DNA from 2 places in the Shewanella psychromarinicola genome. Region 2 is predicted to be linked to the other one. Evidence: predicted binding sites of a transcription regulator. Region 2 holds the regulator's gene; the other holds the start of a gene.

Region 1 (2,150 bases), 520 kb from region 2:
CGAAAGGTTGGGCACATATTGGGGTATTGAATGGTTTAGCCAAGTTAGATATTTACCCTGACAAAGTTGCGGGTTGTTCAGTGGGTGCATTAGTGGGCGCGGCCTATGCGAATAATCATTTGGGTGAACTTGAAACCTGGGTGAGTGGTTTTTCGAGTTGGGACGTACTCGGATTAATGGACTTAGGCTGGCGTAAAGGCGGCTTAATTAGCGGCGAGAAAGTATTTGATGTCTTAGCTAATCGCATTGGCGATATCAACATTGAACAGTTAAAACGTCCTTTTGCTGCAGTGGCTACCGATTTATATTCTGGACAAGAGATTTGGTTTAAAGAAGGTGACTTACGCCATGCGGTTCGCGCCTCATGTTCTATGCCCGGCTTTTTACCCCCAGTACAGCAAGGTCATCGCTGGGTTGTTGACGGCGCCGTGGTCAATCCGGTACCTGTGTCATTAGCCCGTTCGATGGGGGTTGATGTGGTTATTGCAGTGGATTTAAACGGTCATCGCCGTGATCAACTTCATAAGGCCCCAGAGCAAGTAAAAAGCCGAAAAGCGAGTAAGTCAGAGACGATTGATGAAAAGGCAGAGCTTGAATCAGGTTTTATGGATTTATGGGGCAAAGGCAAAGACTACATGAGTGTCTTAACTGACAAGCTTGCTATAGGCAGTTCAAAATCCCATCCAGGTATGTTGGCCGTTATGTCACAATCAATGGATATTTTAGAACAACGCCATAAACGCTCGCGTTTAATGGGCGAGCCACCAGATATTTGTATTGTGCCTTATGTTAATGACATTGGCACAATGGAATTTCATCGTGCAAAAGAAGCCATTAAAGCGGGTGAGCAGGCAGTAAAAGATATTCAACATTTAATTGAAGCGACCTTAAATTAACACTTATGCGGTGTCGAATATGAGTCATGTGCCCATTACGGATGCACGAGTTCGATACCGCTCGATTAATGTTTATGCAATAACGGTATTGTCCAAGTTGGGTTGTTGTCATCATTATGTTCAATGCTCCTTTAATAAAGAGTCATTGGCAAGTCACTTAGTTTGTTGATATGACGACTAGAATGGTGTTCGATGACAGCGTAGCGCGCTTAAGCGTTATGTTAGCTTGTTGAGTACCGCGCTAGCGGTGTTTGAATATGGCAATATTGATTTACGAAAACACTCCATATTGTGAAACAATTTACCATCTCTCCCCTTGTATTTTTATCCGACGGATCAGTGAACATTCCTACAATATCTTTTGCTGAAAGCAAGATGTTTTTCAATATTAAGTAGTGCTGAGAATTATGATCTGGATCAAAGTAACGCTCAGCGTTAATGTGTCTAATACACTCTATATTGTGTTTTTTGTAAATTAAAGTTCTATATATAGTGCTTGTAAGGATGGTCGTATGCTTGTAGTCGTGAAAAGAGATGGATGTCGAACCGCCTTTGATGGATGTCGGATCAAAGAGGCTGTAGTAGCAGCAATGGAGTCTGCAGGTCAAGCAGATCATCAATATGCGCAGCAGTTAGCGCAAACGGTTGAACAGCAAATGGCTGCGAAAACCGAAGTTGATATTCACGAACTACAACATGCAGTCGAAAACTTATTAATGTCTGGGCCGTATAAATCGGTGGCACGTCATTACATTGAGTATCGCCATGATCGCGATACCCATCGTGAAACTCAAAGTAAATTAAATTGTGCTATTCGCGGCTTGGTTGAGCAATCAGACAGTGCCATTTTAAACGAAAACGCCAATAAAGATGCCAAAGTGATCCCCACTCAACGTGACTTACTTGCCGGGATTGTTGCCAAGCATTACGCCAAAACTCACTTATTACCTAAAGATGTTGTCGAAGCACATGAAAAGGGCGAAATCCACTATCACGACTTAGACTACGCACCATTTTTCCCGATGTTTAACTGCATGTTAATCGATTTAGCCGGCATGCTGACTCATGGCTTTAAAATGGGCAATGCTGAAATAGAACCGCCTAAATCGATTTCGACCGCAACGGCTGTGACGGCGCAAATTATTGCACAGGTGGCGAGCCATATTTATGGTGGCACAACGATTAACCGTATTGATGAAGTGTTAGCTGAGTTTGTACAAATTAGTTATCAAAAGCACCTTAGCGTCGCTAAAA
Region 2 (11,663 bases):
CCTCAAACGCTTTCACTTTTGCCAGAATCTGACTTGAATGCTCAACGTTACCCAGTAACACCAATACGCCACCTTCTAAAGCAATGCGTTGCATGGCTTTTTCTAATGGCCAGCTACGCGTTTGATCTCGCTCAGAATGCAGTAAATCGTTAAAGGTATTTTGCAAATGCACACGCACTAAACAATTAGGCTTCACTTCATCTTTAACCAATGCGTAGTGTAATTGATTATCAATAGTGTCTCTAAATGTCACCATAGTAAAATCACCAAAACGAGTCGGTAGTTTACATTGAGCTTCGCGTACAACCGTGGTTTCGTTGGTGTTACGGTATTCAATTAGGTCTGCAATGGTACCGATTTTAATCCCATGCTTTTGACTGAATATTTCTAAATCAGGACAGCGCGCCATGGTGCCGTCTTCATTTAAAATTTCAACAATCACAGCTGAAGGTTCACAGCCAGCTAAGCGCGCTAAATCGCAACCGGCTTCAGTATGGCCAGCACGCGTCAATACCCCGCCTTCTTGTGCCATTAACGGAAAAATATGCCCAGGTTGTACTAAATCAGAGGCTTTGGCATCTTTGGCAACAGCGACTTGAACGGTCACGGCTCGGTCATGAGCTGAGATCCCGGTTGTGACCCCGGTCGCCGCTTCAATTGATACGGTAAAGTTAGTCGAGAACTGCGCATTGTTGTTGGTGACCATTAAAGGCAAGTTAAGCTGCTGACAACGCTCTTTGGTCATGGTTTGGCAAATTAATCCGCGGCCATAGGTTGCCATGAAATTGATTGCAGCAGGCGTCACTTTATCAGCGGCCATGATCAAATCACCTTCATTCTCTCTGTCTTCATCATCCATCAAGATAACCATCTTACCTTGACGAATATCTTCAATGATTTCTTCTATGTTATGTAGCGCCATTGTCAGACCTTTCTCTATTAAGTTTTTGATTTTAAATAATTAAATCAATTTGCATTTTGTATTTATTATTTTGAATCATGTATTGTGCATAATCTTTGAGTACAATTTTTTATGCTTGGAGCGATTAGCGCAAAAATCCAGACTTAGCTAATAATTCCATCGTCACACCCGATGACGGCTGTGCTTGGCTAGCATCAGGTTGCATTAAACGCTCTAAATAGCGGGCAATTAAATCCACTTCGATGTTCACGCTGTCACCAACTTTGAGATCCACCAGCGTGGTTTCACCCGCAGTATGAGGCACGATGGTTAATCTAAAACGAGTTCCATCAACTTCATTGACGGTCAAACTAACGCCATCAATGGTGACCGATCCTTTGTGAGCAATGTAGCGACTTAATTGAACCGGTACCGATAACCAAAACTCAAGTGCCTTGCCTCGGTAAGCACATTGCTCAATTTTTGCAATGCCATCAACGTGGCCGCTGACCATGTGTCCACCCAACCTCGTGGTCGCCGTAACGGCTTTTTCAAGATTAACCTTTTGGCCAACTTGATAACGACTAAAACCAGTTAATTCTACTGTTTCAGCCGATATATCCGCAACGTAGCTATCGCCTAAACGCTCAACAACGGTCAAGCACACGCCATTTGTGGCAATGCTATCACCCAGGTTTACATCGGTTAAATCCAACTTGCCGCTGGCAACGGTTAAGCGGATATCGTTACCTTTGCGATCAATTTTACGTAATGTACCAAGGGCTTCGATTATCCCAGTAAACATAATGACTCACTTTTTGCTTTTAAACTTTGCAGTTGTTCAGGTTTTTCTTAAACAACTGCCACATTAATAGGGTTGATTATATCTGAGGATATAACGCTTATCTTGTCCAACGTTGCGCTCATCAATTAATTGCAATGCCGGCGTTTGCTCCATGGCACTGTAATCGGGTAACTGCAACATATTACGTCCATGGCTGCCTAACAGTTTAGGCGCTTGATAAAGCACAATGTCATCGGCGAGGCCTTGAGCGACAAACGCCCCAGCTAAGGTCGCACCCGCTTCGACTAAAACAGAATTAGTATGCTGGCCTAAATACGTTAGCAAAGCTAACAATGGGATCCTGCCCGACGAGTCACATTCTAATTGTAAAAAAGAAACGTGTTGTGGAAAAGCAGCTTTAGCACTTTGGGAATATTGACAGCCAGAAACCAGTAAAATAGGACTTTGAATTGAAAATAACCTTTGTGTTGCCGTCAGTCTCGCTCTGCTGTCTAGCACAACCCTTAAAGGTTGGAAAATTTCATCTTTTGTATGGCGAGTGGTTAACTCACCTAACGCCTCATAGCGCACATTAAGGCTAGGGTCATCGATAAGGATTGTTTCAACGCCTGTGATTAATGCACAGTGGCTGGCACGGTATTTTTGCACATCGGCTCGTGCAGCACTGCCGGTAATCCACTTTGACACCCCATTAGACAGGGCGGTTTTACCGTCTAAACTGGCGGCTATTTTAACCGTGACCCAAGGAAGCCTAGTTTTCATGCGCTTCATAAAGCCTAGATTGAGATCATAAGCTTGTTGGCTGAGTAGTCCTACATCGACCTTAATTCCAGCCTCACGTAACATGGTGATACCGCGGCCTGACACTTCTGGGTTCGCATCGGTCACAGCAACAACGACTCGCGCAACCTTGGCGTTAATTAACCCTGAAGCGCAAGGTGGCGTACGACCATAATGACTGCAAGGTTCTAAGGTTACATAGGCGGTGGCGCCTTGAGCGCTATGACCATTATCAAGCACCATTTTCAGCGCATTGACTTCAGCGTGGCCTTCGCCAGCACGCTGATGGAAACCCTCACCGATAATCTTATTCTGATAGACAATGACACAACCAACACAGGGGTTGGGCCTAGTGGTATAACGGCCTTTCTCGGCAAGCGCTATAGCACGGCTCATCATTTGGGTGTCAAAAGTAGGCCCGTTGGACATGATAGATAATCTCTTATTGCTTAGATGCCATGATAACCGTTAAAAACGGTCATTACACAGCATTACTTTTGCAACTTAGCAATGGCCTCGCCAAATTGTGACACATCTTCAAACGCACGATAAACAGAGGCGAAACGAATGTAAGCCACCTTATCAAGGTTCATCAACTGTTCCATCATAAGATTACCAATCATTTCCGAATCCACTTCGCGCTCACCAGTCGCGCGCAGCATTGATTTAATTTTTGTCAACGCTTGATCAATGTCATCAATAGAAACCGGACGTTTTTCAACGGCACGCAACATGCCGCCGCGCAGTTTCTCTTCATCAAATGGTTGTCGGGTGCCATCGCGTTTTATCACTCTAGGCATGACTAATTCAGCGCCTTCAAAGGTGGTAAAACGTTCATGACATTCGGTACATTCCCGGCGACGACGGACTTGGTGACCATCAGCCACTAATCGAGAATCTATCACTTTGGTATCGGTCGCGCTACAAAAAGGGCAATGCATTAGGACTCCTGCAGAAAAAATGGCCGCTAGCAATTAGCGGCCATTAAAGTTTATCCTATTTGGTGAACAAGGTTAACCTAAACCTGTATCAACAGACATCCAAATACGATTAACCGTATACAGGGAATCGAGCACACAAGGTCAATACTTGACCTTTTACGCGCTCAATAACCGCTGTATTAGATGCATCATCAAGAATGTCACAAATCCAACCGGTCAATTCTTTCGCTTCAGCTTCTTTAAAGCCGCGACGAGTAATGGCTGGTGTACCAATACGAACACCAGAGGTCACAAACGGTGAACGAGGGTCGTTAGGCACTGAATTTTTGTTAACGGTAATGTTGGCACTGCCTAAGGCTGCGTCGGCTTCTTTACCGGTTAAATCGCGGCCAATTAAGTCAACCAACATTAAATGGTTTTCAGTACCGCCAGAAACGATTTTGTAACCGCGGGCTAAAAACACTTCAACCATGGCTTTGGCATTTTTAACAACTTGCTGTTGGTATACTTTAAATTCTGGCTCTAGTGCTTCTTTAAATGCGACCGCTTTACCTGCGATAACATGCATTAAAGGACCCCCCTGACCACCAGGGAATACTGCTGAGTTTAGTTTTTTATATAAAACTTCATCATCGGCTGCAGAAATAATAATCCCGCCGCGTGGGCCGGCTAATGTTTTATGGGTTGTTGACGTTATTACATGAGCATAAGGCACTGGCGTTGGATAAACACCTGCGGCAATTAAGCCTGCCACGTGGGCCATATCAACAAACAAATAAGCACCAATTTTGTCGGCAATCTCGCGCATTCTCGCCCAGTCAACAATACCTGAAAAAGCCGAAAAACCGCCGATCATCATTTTAGCCTTATGTTCAATGGCTAAACGCTCCATTTCGTCATAATCAATTTTGCCAGACTCATCAATACCGTAGGGAATGATGTTGTAAAGCTTGCCAGAAAAATTAACCGGTGAACCGTGGGTCAAATGACCACCATGAGCAAGGTTCATCCCTAAAACGGTATCGCCTGGCTGCAATAACGCCATAAATACGGCACTGTTTGCTTGCGAACCTGAATGAGGCTGTACGTTAGCGTATGTTGCACCAAATAATTCTTTTGCGCGTTCAATCGCTAATGTTTCAATCACATCAACGTATTCGCACCCACCATAATAACGCTTACCTGGATAACCTTCAGCATACTTGTTGGTTAACTGAGAACCTTGAGCTTCCATCACACGAGGACTGGTATAGTTTTCAGATGCAATCAATTCAATGTGTTCTTCTTGACGACAAGTTTCATCTTCAATGGCTTTAAATAATTCTGGATCATAATCCGCAATATTCATCGCTTTCTTCAACATGCTAGCTCCAACATCATTATCTGTATAGTAGGGTTGCGCGTTATTCTACCCTGCAACGATGATGATTCAAAGTAGAAACAACATGAAATTCACTGTGTTCTGAATACAAAACTATTCATGTTTATGGCGCCAAGTGGCCAGATCCTTCATTCTTTTTGACCTAAAAAGCGCTGTGGATTAAATCACACAATTGCCTGTTGAGTTCAGCTCATAATACAGTAGAATTATCATCATCTTTGTTGACAATTAGACAGTATAATTATGGCTCAATTTGTATACAGCATGCTTCGTGTGGGTAAAATTGTCCCACCTAAAAAGCAAATTTTGAAAGACATTTCATTAAGCTTCTTTCCTGGCGCCAAAATTGGTGTACTCGGATTAAACGGTTCAGGTAAATCGACATTGCTGCGCATCATGGCCGGTATAGATACCGAAATTGAAGGTGAAGCGCGTCCAATGCCTGGACTAAAAATTGGTTATTTACCGCAAGAGCCGCGCTTAAACGAGCAACAAACGGTTCGCGAGGCCGTCGAAGAAGCCCTGAGTGAAGCCAAAAATGCATTGATCCGTTTAGATGCTGTTTACGCCGCTTATGCTGAACCCGATGCAGATTTTGATGCCCTAGCCAAAGAACAAGGTGAGTTAGAAGCCATCATCCAATCTCAAGATGCACACAATCTTGATCATATTCTAGACCGTGCAGCAAACGCGTTACGTCTGCCCGATTGGGATGAAAAAATTGCTGTACTGTCCGGTGGTGAACGTCGACGGGTAGCCCTTTGTCGCTTGTTACTTGAAAAGCCTGAAATGCTATTACTCGACGAACCGACAAACCACTTGGATGCTGAATCCGTCGCATGGTTAGAGCACTTTTTACAAGAGTATTCTGGCACCGTAGTCGCTATTACCCATGACCGCTATTTCTTAGACAATGCAGCAGGCTGGATTTTAGAACTCGACCGTGGTGAAGGGATCCCCTGGGAAGGTAACTACTCCTCGTGGCTTGAGCAGAAAGATGCCCGTTTGCAACAAGAATCTTCAACACAAAGTGCTCGTCAAAAAACTATCGCAAAAGAATTAGAATGGATACGTCAAGGTGCGAAAGGCCGCCAATCTAAGGGCAAAGCCCGTATGGCGCGTTTTGAAGAACTCAACACTAACGATTACCAAAAACGTAACGAGACCAACGAATTGTTTATTCCACCAGGGCCACGCCTCGGTGATAAAGTGATTGAAGTGACTAACTTAACAAAATCCTATGGTGATCGCGTATTGATTGACGATCTTACCTTTACCGTTCCCAAGGGCGCCATTGTGGGGATTATCGGAGCTAACGGTGCGGGTAAGTCGACGTTATTCAAAATGATCTCAGGCGAAGAACAACCAGACAGTGGCTCGATTTCTGTGGGTGACTCAGTTCAAATTGCTTCTGTTGAGCAGTTCCGTGATTCAATGAATGATAAAAATACCGTGTGGCAAGAGATTTCTGGCGGCCACGATATTATGCGGATCAATAATACTGAAATTTCGAGCCGTGCTTATGTCGGACGTTTTAACTTCCGTGGTGGCGATCAGCAAAAAATCATCGGCACCTTATCGGGTGGCGAGCGCAACCGAGTACACTTAGCCAAATTAATACAAGCCGGTGGCAACGTATTATTACTCGACGAACCTACCAACGACTTGGACGTAGAAACATTACGTGCCCTAGAAGAAGCGTTATTAGAGTTCCCCGGTTGTGCGATGGTTATTTCACATGACCGTTGGTTCCTTGACCGTATCGCTACCCATATTCTGGATTACCGAGACGAAGGTAAAGTGAGTTTCTATGAAGGTAACTATACTGAGTATTCAACTTGGTTAAAAGATAGCTTAGGCACCGATATAGTAGAACCGCATCGATTAAAATATAAGCGGTTAAATAAGTAATCTCCGCTAAGGATAATAAAAGGCTATCAAACAGCCCTTTGCCCCGCTCACGATGTTACACAATAAAGCAGAGCCTAAGCGCTCTGCTTTATTGTATTTGAGCGTATTGAATGATTATGCTCAGATTAAACGATAAAAATATCAACCTACAGCAACATTTTGTCAATTCATTATGAGCAATACACCATAATCTGTTTATAAAGCGAAAAATAACTTCCGTATTATAAATTACCAAGCTGTTTTTACTTTTTACTGATTAAATTCAGTTTATTACCGAGTTTTAACGATTTCAGTTTGTAAGCCAGTTTAACGGTGATATCAGTGAGATACGGTTCAATTTACCGTGTTTTATTGTACCAACTCATTTTCGGCACTCGAAGTCATTACCGCGGCAGAAAAACAGAGCCTCAATAAAATTGAACATCAATACGATATCGATATCCTGCTCATCACGCTTAACGACAATTTTTCACCGTTTAATAGAAAAGTCGATGACATTGACGTGCGGAAAAAAGCAATTATTTTAGAACGACAACGATATAACGAATTCATTGCACTATTACCTAAGGTTATTCGCACTAATACGGCGATAGCCGAAACCGATAAAAAAATTGAAAAATCTGTTTCTTTAATCGATGAATTAACTCAAAAACCACAACAAGACGGCAAACATCTTGAAACTGAAAAAGTACTCATATTAACTGAATATGAGGCGATAAATAAAAAACGTGCCACTAAAAGTCAGCCATTAGTTAACTCAAAAAAGATATTACTAATCATTTAATTACCGATTTATCGAAATCAAGTCGCACACAGCCAGTCGTTTAAATAGTTCGATTCAGTGTTCAACATACCCCTCTATCGCAGATTGATTGAAAGAGTCCAAAAGCAGCATTTTATCCAATACCGCTAATGATCTTTACCGCAGCTGGCAGTGAAAACCGTATTGCGGTAGCAACTGTGATATTCTTCAATATGGCATTTGCGACCGTTGTCGCCCTATTGGTGATCCCCGCAATGTACCGACTCATCTCTTCGTCAACTCACTCACTAGGGTTAGTTGAAGCACAACTTAATGACGCCATTGCCGCTCAAAAAGCGCAACAGCCTTAACCTTCACAGGTGTAATAATGACAACCCTTGCCGTATTCGTAGATGTGCAAAATATTTATTACACCTGTAAGCAAGGTTTTGGGCGTTCATTTAATTACCGCGCCTTGTATAAACGTTTATCCGCACAAGGCAATATTAGCCATGCTATCGCCTATGCGATTGCTCCGGCAGATGACGGACAGGTTAAATTTCAAGATGCACTAAAACATATTGGCTTTACGGTTAAAACTAAGCCTTATATTCAGCGTAGTGATGGCTCAGCCAAGGGAGATTGGGATGTCGGTATTACTATCGATATGCTTGAGATAGCCCCCATGGTAGATGAAGTTATTTTACTGTCTGGTGATGGTGATTTTGATTTGTTACTCAAAAAAATCAACCAAACGACCACATGCTACACCCATGTAGTAAGTGTTGAGCGCCTTACCGCAAAGTCGCTAACCGACCAATGTCAGCAATTTACCGCCATTGATAACACATTATTGATTTAGCCATTTACGCCATTACTTTATTTCGCATACGCTTTATCGACACTCTTTTACAATAGCTAATCCTGATGAGTGTCTATTAGCGGTTAAATCAATAATCGCTCTAGATAAGCGATTTAATGGTTTGTCTTTGCAAAAATGAAACCGCGACCGCATAGGGTTAGGGTTGTTATTGATGTCGCTTGTCAGTCAACAATTTCAAATCGATAAAGCTTTTCTCTACGCTATGCTAGCCAAAGAAATCAGTAACATTATGTAAAAAAAGAGCAACGGCTCGGCTTGTAACAAAAGTGATAGCGTCACGTTTTAATATAAAGGCATTACTCAAATGCTTAATGCTTAATGCTTAATGCTTAATGCTTAATGCTTAATGCTTGTCATTGTGTGCTTATAAGACACTTCGTGATGCAATACCAACTGTCGGATTAAGTAAATTATCCTGCCCAGGACAACGATAACAGACACGATCTAAAAATATGTTTTTTTGCTGTTAAGCTAAGTCGGCATCAATGCTGACATTATATCTTTGTGCTTAAAGCCCACCGGATCGTCAGTGGGTTTACTCAATAGACCACCTCTATTCATCACGGCATTCATCTGCACATTAAACTGAAATAACTTAATCCCATCTCCTGAGCCATCATTTTGGCTATGGCTGATATATCCCCAAACCACTTCAACATACTCGTTTCAGCGCTCCCGAAGAACAAGGCCTAAAGGCTAGGACGCTGCGTGGCTAGAACCTATAAAATCTTAGCAGCCAAGCGACACTTGAGCCTAACAAACCGAAGGTCGCTCTAGCAGCCATAGGGGCTCTTTAATTTGCACGGTGACTTTCCAGCTTTCGCCCGTTATGATATTTATTTCAATCATTTACCAGCCAAAATCGACGCCTTAACAAACTAACTTGATGACTAACACTATGGCTAGCCTATTGATCTATTAGCAAAACAATCAATTAGTTAATATTAATATTACTCTTTTCCGTTACCCTTATTATGACCATTAATCTATCACTGAGTCAGTTTGTAGGCATTAGCAGTAATCATATTCTAGCGGCTATTGATTGGCGATATTCGCAACAGAGGAAATATCACTTTAATAGTAAAGGTGCTATTATCCGCTTGGCGCAACAGGAACATTTAATAAAGGATTATATGTCGTTAATAGGTTACCCAAACGTCCTGCTTGGTTACATTCTAACTGGCAAAGTGTGGCGTATATTTGCTCAGGTTACTTTACTTGCACTTGTAAGCGCTTGCGTTATCGTCACCCCTAAAATGGCAGTGGCAGAATCACTAAGAATCACGTTAGCAGCAGAAGATAGTTGGCCCCCGTTTGCTGATGAAGTCGGCAGAGGTATTTCCCACAACATTATCAACCATGCTTTTGAGCAAGTTGATGTTGAGGTTTCCACAATTGTCGTACCTTACTCTCGGGGTCTGATTATGACCGAACGCGGCACTGTTGATGGCGTCTTTAATGTCACCCGTGAGCAGAGCACTATTGATCGCTTTGTATTTGGTAATGAACCTCTTTTTACCGTAACGGCTTCTTTTTTCTTTGCCAAAGAATACCCTAACATTGTGAATAATAAATGGCAGATCCCAACACAGAGCACGATTGGTATTGTGGATGGTTATGAATACGGAGATGAATTTATGACACTTGTAGAGAAACTGAAACTACACGTTATTACCGTTAATAGTCAGCGCCAATTGATCAATTTGCTATTAGTGGGCAGAATTGATACTGCGATTATGTATGATCTTGTCGCTGATGTTTACATCAACCAGATGGGTGTTAGCCGTGATATAAAAGCAAAATTTAACAATCATACCAGTGAAATATTTGTCGCGTTTTCTAAACATAATCCACAAGCAAAGCACCTTAGCCAATTACTCGATAAAGGACTGCTCACGTTACAAAAACAAGGCAAGTATCATCAACTGCTTCTGCCCTCAAATAATTAACCACAATACAATGAATAACATAAGGTCATAGTGTAATGAGCCATGTCTCTGTAGAGCCCAAATACAGTCCAGTTCACTCTTTTGCGGTACAAATTTATTATGAAGACACCGACTTTTCTGGTGTAGTGTACCATCCTAATTTTTTAAAGTATTTCGAACGCGCACGTGAACATGTCATTGGTGCGGATGTGCTTAGTCAACTTTGGCAGCAACAACAATTAGGTTTTGCTGTTTATCGCAGCGATATGTTATGTCACGATGGGGTTGAATTTGCAGAAATTATTGATGTTCGTACTCAATTTTATTTTGAAAGTAAGTATCGTACAGTGTGGAAACAGCAAATATGGCGTCCCAATGCCAAAAAGCCTGCGGTAACGGCAACCGTTGAAATGGTCTGCATGAACCAGAAGCGTCAACTTGCGCCTATGCCTGCAGAATTAATCGCCCATTTATCGTTGGGATCTTAGTCTTAGCATGGTCACCTAAAACGTTTCAATGTCGCCTTAAAGACCATTATGTTATGGGTGTTTAATTTGCGGATGATTAAGTTGCGAATAATTAAGTTGCGGATAAATGTGTTCAAACTCACTGGCAGTGAAAGGTTTCGCAAAGTAATCACCTTGAATCGTATCCACCCCAAAAAGATGTAACGTCTCTAAGACTGACTTAGATTCCACCCCTTCAACCGTCACTTCAAAACCTAAATTTTTAGCGAGATCGATACTGGTCTTAACAATTTGTTTCGCGGCTTTGGACGTTTCAAATTCATCTAAAAAGGCTTTATCAATTTTCACTTCATCTACGGGTAAATGACGTAAATAAGCCAAAGAAGAATGGCCGGTACCAAAGTCATCAATGGCCAATTTAACCCCGATATCTCGCAATTGATTTAAGGTCATAATAGTTTGTTCTAGTGATATCATTAAGGCGCTTTCGGTGATTTCAATCGTAATGGATTCGGCAGGAACCAGATACTGGGATAGTTTTGTGCCGACATCGACTGCCAAATTGGGATTATCTAAATCAGTTGATGACAAATTAAGCGCAACATTAACGTAAATCCCCATATTTCGCCATTTGGCTTGTTGAGCTAACACGTTATCCAGCACCCAAGGACTCAGAATATCAATCATTCCGGTTTGTTCCGCTAATGGAATAAATTCACTCGGTGAAATTAGTCCTAAGCTTTCATGCTGCCAACGGATCAATGCTTCTACCTGCTTACATTGGCCACTTTTTATATCTAATTTTGGTTGAAAAACCATAAATAATTGATCTTGCTTTAATCCTTTAGGCAAGCCATTAATGATTAGCAATTCTCGGTATTGCGCTTTATCATCATCCTGATCATAAAAAGCAATCGGCTGCTT

The links. The regulator NrdR, encoded in region 2, represses ribonucleotide reductase genes. The targets are predictions, from matches to a motif close to AAACACNANATNTNGTGTTT.
Region 1: the regulator NrdR is predicted to act here: its motif matches at 1,344-1,363, upstream of nrdD (anaerobic ribonucleoside-triphosphate reductase).

Annotation. Positions count from the first base shown of each region.
Region 1 covers NZ_CP034073.1:4,368,461-4,370,610, reverse strand. The annotation lists gene rssA (patatin-like phospholipase RssA) at 1-896, shown strand, start outside; gene nrdD (anaerobic ribonucleoside-triphosphate reductase) at 1,409-2,150, shown strand, end outside.
Region 2 covers NZ_CP034073.1:4,886,368-4,898,030, forward strand. The annotation lists gene ribBA (bifunctional 3,4-dihydroxy-2-butanone-4-phosphate synthase/GTP cyclohydrolase II) at 1-922, opposite strand, end outside; gene EGC80_RS21245 (riboflavin synthase) at 1,047-1,706, opposite strand; gene ribD (bifunctional diaminohydroxyphosphoribosylaminopyrimidine deaminase/5-amino-6-(5-phosphoribosylamino)uracil reductase RibD) at 1,770-2,915, opposite strand; gene nrdR (transcriptional regulator NrdR) at 2,978-3,427, opposite strand; gene glyA (serine hydroxymethyltransferase) at 3,537-4,790, opposite strand; gene ettA (energy-dependent translational throttle protein EttA) at 5,052-6,719, shown strand; gene EGC80_RS21270 (hypothetical protein) at 7,063-7,503, shown strand; partial or broken gene EGC80_RS21275 (efflux RND transporter permease subunit) at 7,623-7,832, shown strand; gene EGC80_RS21280 (LabA-like NYN domain-containing protein) at 7,850-8,323, shown strand; gene EGC80_RS21290 (substrate-binding periplasmic protein) at 9,319-10,293, shown strand; gene EGC80_RS21295 (acyl-CoA thioesterase) at 10,329-10,760, shown strand; gene EGC80_RS21300 (putative bifunctional diguanylate cyclase/phosphodiesterase) at 10,812-11,663, opposite strand, start outside.